DNA from 2 places in the Plantibacter sp. T3 genome. Region 2 is predicted to be linked to the other one. Evidence: predicted binding sites of a transcription regulator. Region 2 holds the regulator's gene; the other holds the start of a gene.

Region 1 (4,171 bases), 650 kb from region 2:
AGCAGTCGCAGACGCAGACCCCTGCCGCGTCGACCGGGACCTCGCGGAGCACCTGGTCGCTCATCACCGGTGTCGTCGGGCTCGTCGTCTCCGTCTTCGTCGGTTGGGGCTTCCCCCTGTCGATCGCCGCGATCGTGCTCGGGTTCGGGGCCAGGCGTCGCGAGCCGCGGGGCCGAGGTCGCGCCCTCACCGGCCTCGTGACCGGGTTCGTCGGCCTCGCCTGCTCGGTCGGCTGGCTCGCCTACAGCGTCGTCGTGATCATCGGGTACGTCTCGACCTGATGCTCCTCGGGGCGCTGCGGCCCGACGGACGCCGTCGGGTCAGGCGTCGGCGGCCGGCGTCACCCGTTCGACGAGCAGCGCACTGTGTTTGCCGGCGATCCTCGTGAGGATGATCGTGGCCGAGCCGTCGCCCTTCAGCGCGAGGCGCTTCCGGAACGCCGCGGGGTCGACGTCGACGCCGCGTTTCTTGATCTCGAGGACACCGATCCCGCGATCACGCATCGTGCGCTTGAGGACCTTCTCGTCCATCGGCAGCCGTTCGAGCACCCGGAAGGTCGTGGCGAACGGCGAGCTCGTCGCCGTGTCGGAGGTCAGGTAGGCGATGCCCTGGCCGAGCATGCCGGCCTCCAACCGGATGGCGAGGTCGCCGATGAGTCGGGCCCGGATCACAGATCCGTCGGGTTCGTGCACGTAGTCGCCGAGCTCCCGCACCGGGGCGTCGTCGGCGTCGGCCTCGGCGTGCAACTCGTGGTGGACGCCGTCCGCGAGGAGGAGCGCGGACCGTCGGACATCCGGACGGGCCAGCGGGCCGAACCAGAGCGCCATCTCGACGAGCTGTCCGTCGACCGACACCCACTGCGCCTCGGCGTCGTCGGGGATGAGGGAGCGGTCGAATCCGGGCCCGAGCTTGACGCCTGTGGGAAGGCGGGCCGCCGCACCGAAGACCAGGTCGAGGGACGGGGTGTAGTCGGCGGCACTCGACAGGCGCGCGGTGTCGGCGTGTCCTGCGGTTCGCCGCGCGGGATCGAACCAGACCGCGTCGAAGTCGTCGAGGGAGACGTCCTCGGCGGCGGCGTTCCGCACGGTCGCCGTGGGGAACGGAGCGAGGTTGTAACTGGCGATGGCCGCGGTGACCTCGTCGATGTCGACCGCCGTGACCTCCAGGTCGAGCGAGGCCATGGCCATCGAGTCGGCGCCGATGCCGCTGCCGAGGTCGGCGATGCGCGTGAGGCCGGCCCGGGCGAACCGCCCGGCGTGCAGCGCGGCGACGGGAAGGCGCGTGGCCTGTTCGAGCCCGGCCTCGGTGAACAGCATGCGGCCGGCGAACGGTCCGAACTTGCCGACAGCCTTCTGCCTCAATCGCGACTGCGTGAGGACCGCCGCGACCAGCTCGGGGGAGTGGCCCTCCTTGCGCAGGCGCCCGACCAGGCGGACGGCCTCGTCCTTCGTCGGGTAAGGGGGGAGGGAGTCGAGGAGCCTGAGGCCGTCGGCCGTGAGGAGTTCGACGAGTTCCGAACGGTCCATGGTCAGCGGGCCTCGGGCGGAGCTGGATGCATCCGGCAACGGTAGCAGTCGCTGATTGGCACTCGCATTGCATGAGTGCCAGAACATGCCTACACTGGAATCAGCACTCTCGCAGTGTGAGTGCTAACCACGTCTTCGTTTCAAGAAAGAGGTCAACCGTGTCGGTCTCCATCAAGCCGCTCGAGGATCGCATCGTCATCAAGCAGGTCGAGGCAGAGCAGACCACCGCTTCCGGTCTGGTCATCCCCGACACCGCCAAGGAGAAGCCCCAGGAGGGCGAGGTCGTGGCGGTCGGACCCGGTCGCATCGACGACAACGGCAACCGCGTCCCGCTCGACGTCGCCGTCGGCGACAAGGTGATCTACTCAAAGTACGGTGGCACCGAGGTCAAGTACGCCGGTGAGGACTACCTCGTCCTGTCCGCGCGCGACGTCCTCGCAGTCGTCGTCCGCTAGTCACCAGCGCACGGATCCGGCGGCTCAGGCCGCTCAACAGCCCGAATGGCATTCGCCGTTCGGGCTGTGTCCGTTTCCGGAGGGTGTCGCGGGGAGTCGCGGGTCTAGCCTGGACCAGTGCAGAACCCCAGCGATCCAGCCGACGTCGACATCCACCCCGTCACCGTCGACGGGGGAGGGGATCGACGTGCGAGCGTCGCCGTGCCCCAGCAGGGGAGCCGGTCCGGACTGCTCTCGGCGGTCGCCGCCTACTGCCTGTGGGGAGCGCTCCCGCTCTACTTCATCGCCCTCGCACCGGCCGGCGCCTTCGAGGTGGTGGCGTGGCGGATCCTGTTCTCCCTCGTCTTCTGTGCCGTCCTCATCCTGGCGACCCGTTCCTGGCGTCGGCTGTTCGGCATCCTCCGCCAGCGTCGCATCGTCCTGACGATGGGTCTCGCCGGGGCGCTCATCTACGTCAACTGGCAGACGTACGTCTACGGTGCGCTCAACGGCCAAGTGGTCGAGGCGTCGCTCGGGTACTTCATCAACCCGATCGTGACCGTCTTCCTCGGCGTCTTCTTCCTTCGCGAGCGGCTGCGTCCAGCCCAATGGGCTGCGGTGGTCGTGAGCGTGATCGCGGTCCTGGTCCTCGCGATCGGACACGGCAGCGTCCCCTGGATCGCCCTCATCCTGGCCTTCTCGTTCGGCCTCTACGGCTACATCAAGAAACTGGTGGGCGGCTCGGTCGACGCCGTGTCCGGGTTGACGCTCGAGACCGTGTGGCTGATGCCGGTCGCGATCGCCCAGCTCATCGCGGTCGGCGTGACCGGTGGGCTGACCATCGGCACCGCGGGCGTCGGGCACGCTCTGCTGCTCGTCGGCGCCGGCGTCATCACCGCCGTCCCGCTCCTGCTGTTCGCGGCGGCGGCCCGCCGCCTCCCGCTCACCTGGATGGGTTTCATCCAGTACTTCGCACCGATCATCCAGTTCGTCGTCGGTGTCGCGGTCCTGCACGAGGCGATGCCGCCGGAGCGCTGGTTGGGCTTCGGTCTCGTGTGGCTGGCGCTCGCGATCCTCACCGTCGACATGCTCGTCGCCTCCACCCGGGGTCGTCGGGCCGCCGGCGCCGAACGGCGCCGCTCGACGAGGGTCTGAACAGCGGATTCCAGCGCTGATCGCGCGACCACTGCAGGAAAAGCGCGAAACTGGCGCTCCTGAGGTAACGATTTGGTCGTGTTACACGCTTGTAACGTCAACGACATTGTCCAGCGCACGTGCAGCGGATAACTTGACTCAACGGCAGCCCCTGGAGCTGCCACTCTTCTGACAAGCAAGGAGTACCATGAGCGTCTTTTCGAAGGCCACGGCCGCTCGCTCCCGCCCACGTTCCATCGTTCTCGGTGGTATCGCACTGATCGGAGCCAGCGCGCTGGTTCTGAGCGGTTGCGCCTCAAGTGGTAGCGGCGACAGCGGCAGCAGCAGCAAGCCTGCTGGCGACCTGACCCTGAAGCTCGGCACGGCGTTGCCGCAGACCGGTAACCTCGCGTTCCTCGGCCCGCCCGAGGAGGCCGGTGTCGGTCTCGCGGTCAAGGAGGTCAACGACGCCGACCTCGGCATCAAGATCGACCTGACGCTCGGCGACTCGGGTGACTCCGACAACAAGGCGTACGCGACCGAGGTCCCCCGTCTGCTCTCCGAGGGTGTCACGGCCATCATCGGTGCAGCGTCCTCGGGTGTGTCGAAGCTCTTCATCGACGAAGTCACCGGCGCAGGCGTCATCCAGTTCTCCCCGGCGAACACCTCCGCGGACTTCACGACGTGGGACGACAACGGTCTCTACTGGCGGACGGCGCCGTCCGACGTGCTGCAGGGCGAGGTCCTCGGGAACCTGATCGCGGAGGACGGCAACGCCACCCTCGGCATCATCTACCTGAACGACTCCTACGGCACCGGTCTCGCGAAGTTCACCAAGGAGGCGTTCGAGAGCGCCGGCGGTGAAGTGGTCGCCGAGCAATCGTACAACACCGGTGACACCTCGTTCGACGCGCAGATCAGCGCGGTCAAGGCGGAGAACCCCGACGCGATCGCGATCATCGCGTTCGAGGAGACCAAGACGATCGTCCCCGGTCTCGCAGGCTTCCCGTCGGACAAGCTCTACTTCGTCGACGGCAACCTCGCCGACTACAGCGCGGACTTCGCTCCGGGCACCCT
Region 2 (4,171 bases):
ACTCCCCCGGCTCGCTGCGCACGACCGGTCCGGTCGCGATCAGGCCCCGGCCGTTGCCGATCGACGTCGTCTCGCCGACCCGCAGCCGACTCACGGCGACGGCGTGCTTCGCCTCGGGCCCGCGGAGGGTCACCGAGTCGCCGACACCGGTCGATTCGAGATCCTCACGGAGGTACAGCGAACTCATCTCAACCGACGCCGTGGAAGCGGTCGCGGATCTTCGCGAACAGGCCCTGCTGGAACTGCGCGAGCGCCGGAGCACCCTGGCGTCGTCCTGAGGCGAAGCTCTTGATCAGCTCGCGTTCGCGGTGGTCGAGCTTCGTCGGCGTGACGACCTGGACGCCGATCTTGAGGTCGCCCCGGCTGTTCCCGCGGAGACGGGTGACACCGCGGTCCTTGACCGTGATGACCTCGGAGCTCTGCACGCCCGGCCGCAGCTCGACCTCGACGTCGCCGTCGAGCGCGTGGACGGTGACCTGGCGGCCGAGGATGGCGTCGGTCATCGGGACTTCGAGCGTGCACAACAGGTCGTCGCCGTCGCGGCTGAAGACGTCGTGGTGCTTGACCTTCATCTCGAGGTAGAGGTCGCCGTTCGGGCCGCCGGCCGGGCCGACCTCGCCGCTCCCCGGCATCTGCAGACGCAGACCGGTGTCGACGCCGGCCGGGATGTCGACCGAGACGGTGCGGCGGGCACGGAGCCGACCCTGACCCTGGCAGGTGACGCACGGGGTCGCGATGATCGTGCCGTAGCCGCGGCAGGTGCCGCAGGGCGCCGACGTCATGACGTTGCCGAGCAGCGAGCGGACGGCCCGCTGGATGGAGCCGGTGCCGTGACAGATGTCGCAGGTCACCGGTGAGGTGCCGGGCTGGCAGCAGGAGCCGTTGCAGGTGCTGCAGAGCACGGCGGTGTCGACCTCGAGGTCGCGGTGGGTGCCGAAGATGACCTCGTCGAGGTCGAGCTCGACGCGCAACAGGGCGTCCTCCCCGCGTGCGCGACGGGACTTGGGTCCGCGCTGCTGGCCGCCACCGCCGAAGAAGGTGTCGAAGATGTCGCCGAAGCCGCCGAACCCGGCGTCGCCGCCACCGAACCCACCAGCCTGCGGACCGAGGTCGTACTGCTGGCGCTGCTTGGGGTCGCTCAGCACGTCGTAGGCGTGCGTGACCTCCTTGAACCGTTCCGAGGCGTCGGAACCCGGGTTCACGTCGGGGTGCAGTTCGCGTGCGAGGCGGCGGTAGGCCTTCTTGATCTCTTCGGGCGTCGCCTCCTTGGCGACACCGAGTGCTGCGTAGTGGTCGGGGTAGTCAGCCACTGAGGGCCTTTCGTTCGAGGTGCGGAAGGTGTTGGGGGACGCGACGAGGATGCGTCACTCGGCGTCGAGGATGCGCGAGAGGTACCTGGCGACGGCGCGGACCGCAGCCATGTTGCTCGCGTAGTCCATTCTCGTGGGGCCGAGGACGCCGAGCCGGGCGATTTCGCCACCAGAGGAACGGTAGTTCCCGGCGAGGACACTCGTGGTCTCGAGGCCGAACGACGCGTTCTCCCGCCCGATGCTGGCGACCACGCCGTCGCGCTCGGACTCCATCTCGCCGAAGAGCCGGAGCAGCACGACCTGCTGCTCGATGGCGTCCAGGACCGGATAGATGCTGCCGGGGAAGTCGTCCTCGGTGCGGGCGAGGTTGGCGGCGCCGGCCATGACGAGGCGGTCCTGGCGCTGCGCCGAGAGTTGCTCGCGCACCGCGTCGACGATGCGGACGGCCGCCGCGCGATCGAGGTCGGCGATGTCGGCTGGGACGTCGCCGATCGCGTCGTGGGCGTCGAGGAGTGGACGGCCCGCGACCGCCTCGTTGCACAGCGAGCGGAGCCGCGAGATGAGGTCGTCGTCGACCGGGCTCTCCGTCTCGATGAGCCGCTGCTCGACGCGGCCGTTGTCGAGGATGATGACCGCGAGCACTCGGTTCGGGGTGACGCTCACCAACTCGAGATGCCGGACGCGTGCCCGGGAGAACATCGGGTACTGGACGAGCGCGACCTGGTTCGTCAGCTGCGACAGCAGCCGCACCGTGCGGTGCAGGACCTCGTCGAGGTCGCCGGACGCGCCGAGGAAGGTCTCGATCGCCGTCCGTTGGGCGTTGTTCAGCGGACGGCGGTCGGCCAGGTGGTCGACGAACATCCGGTAACCCTTGTCGGTGGGCACCCGGCCGGAAGAGGTGTGGGGAGCGGCGATGAGCTCTTCGTCCTCGAGCTGCGCCATGTCGTTGCGGATGGTGGCTGCGGAGACCCCGAAGGAGTGGCGGTCGACGATCGTCTTGGAACCGACGGGCTCGCGCGAGGCGACGTAGTCCTGCACGATGACGCGGAGCACTTCGAGACCGCGATCCGACACCATCTCGATCTCCTCCCGTCATCCACCTCGGAGCGCCGACCATCAGCACTCGAAGACCCTGACTGCCAATCATATCGTGGCCTCCGCGCGGCCGTCCCTTGCGCGGCCCCGTGCCGCGGGAATACCGTTGGCCGCAGGCGTGGGTCCCTGATGAGCAACACCTGGTGCGATACGCTCAGCTGGACCAATTGAATATCACTCTCCGTGAAAGGTGCGAAGATGTCCGATCCGAACGCTCAGCCGCCCGTCGACCCAGCGAAGGGCGGGTCGGTTCCGCCTGCAGGAGACGGCGCAACGCCCCCTCCCGCAGCTCCGCAGCAGCCGCCCGCAGGCGCCCCGCAGTACCAGCAGCCGTACGCCGCCGCTCAGCCCATGAGCCCGTCGGACGAGAAGCTGTGGTCGACGCTCATCCACATCGGTGGGATCTTCTTCGGATTCATCCCGCCGCTGATCGGCTACCTGGTCCTCAAGGACCGCGGCCCGTTCATCAAGGCGCACACGCTCACCGCGCTGAACTTCCAGCTGACGATGCTGATCGCGCTCGTGGTCGGCTCGATCCTGACGATCGTCGTCGTGGGTCTGTTCATCATCATCGCCGTCTACGTCGTGGTGATCGTGTTCAGCATCATCGCCGCGATCAAGGCGAACAAGGGCGAGCTGTACAGCTACCCGCTCACGATCCAGTTCATCAAGGCCTGATCCGTCGAGTCGCACGAGAACAGCCCCGTCCGGTCCGCCGGGCGGGGCTGTTCTGCGCCTCGGGCAGGGTCAGTCGCCGACCAGACGGCGGACGACCGCGTCGGCGAGGAGCCGTCCGCGGCGCGTGAGCTCCAGCCGTCCGAGCAGGGCCTGCCGTGCGTCGACCAGTTCCTCGGCGATGAGCCCGGCGACGGCCGTGCGAGCCTCGGGGGCGAGCGTCCGGATCGGGATGCCGTCCCGCGTGCGGGTGAGCAGCAGGATGCGTTCGAGTTCCCGCGTCTCGTCGTCCAGGGTCTCCCGGCCGGCGGCCGGCGACTCCCCCGCCGCGATCCGCTGGGCGTACGCCGCCGGGTGCTTGACGTTCCACCAGCGCACCCCGCCGACGTGACTGTGCGAGCCCGGGCCGACACCCCACCAGTCCTCGCCGGTCCAGTAGGAGAGGTTGTGCCGGGAGCGGTGCGTGTCGTCCGTCGCCCAGTTGCTGACCTCGTACCAGCCGTAGCCGGCCTCGGTGAGGAGATCGTCGGCGAGCTCGTACATATCGGCCTGCAGGTCTTCGTCGGGGGTCCCCACCACGCCCGAGCGGATCTGGCGCGCGAGTTTCGTCCCTGGTTCGACGATGAGCGAATAAGCCGACACGTGGTCCGGAGCGCAGGCGACCGCCGTCTCGAGTGAGACGCGCCAGTCGGCCAGGGTCTCCCCCGGCGTCCCGTAGATGAGGTCCAGGCTGACGCCGAGGCCGGCCTCGCGAGCCCACTGCACGACGAGCGGCACCCGAGCCGGATCGTGCGTGCGCTCGAGGGTGGCGAGCACGCTCGGCACGGCGGACTGCATCCCGAAGGACACCCGGGTGAATCCGGCTTCGGCGAGCGTGCGGAGGTAGGTGGCGTCGACGGAGTCGGGGTTGGCCTCGGTCGTCACTTCAGCGCCGGGAGCGAGGTCGAAGTTGTCCGTCACGCCTCGGAGCATGCGGACCAGGTCGTCAGCGGGGAGGAGGGTCGGCGTCCCGCCACCGAAGAACACGGTCGAGACCGGACGGTCGGGGACGGTCGATGACGCCAGGACGGACTTGCCGAAGCGGAGTTCCG

Evidence for each region. The regulator HrcA, encoded in region 2, represses chaperone genes, less so after heat shock. The targets are predictions, from matches to a motif close to TTNGCACTCGNNNNNNNCGAGTGCNAA.
Region 1: a site for HrcA is predicted at 1,582-1,608, ahead of groES (co-chaperone GroES). Genes of this name have one in related genera too.

Annotation. Positions count from the first base shown of each region.
Region 1 covers NZ_LR733286.1:1,842,778-1,846,948, forward strand. Annotated here, with positions in the region: gene GV015_RS08885 (DUF4190 domain-containing protein) at 1-281, shown strand, start outside; gene GV015_RS08890 (class I SAM-dependent methyltransferase) at 321-1,526, opposite strand; gene groES (co-chaperone GroES) at 1,685-1,981, shown strand; gene rarD (EamA family transporter RarD) at 2,183-3,115, shown strand; gene GV015_RS08905 (ABC transporter substrate-binding protein) at 3,303-4,171, shown strand, end outside.
Region 2 covers NZ_LR733286.1:2,495,161-2,499,331, reverse strand. Annotated here, with positions in the region: gene GV015_RS11960 (16S rRNA (uracil(1498)-N(3))-methyltransferase) at 1-187, opposite strand, end outside; gene dnaJ (molecular chaperone DnaJ) at 189-1,310, opposite strand; gene hrcA (heat-inducible transcriptional repressor HrcA) at 1,365-2,387, opposite strand; gene GV015_RS11945 (DUF4870 domain-containing protein) at 2,604-3,083, shown strand; gene hemW (radical SAM family heme chaperone HemW) at 3,153-4,171, opposite strand, start outside.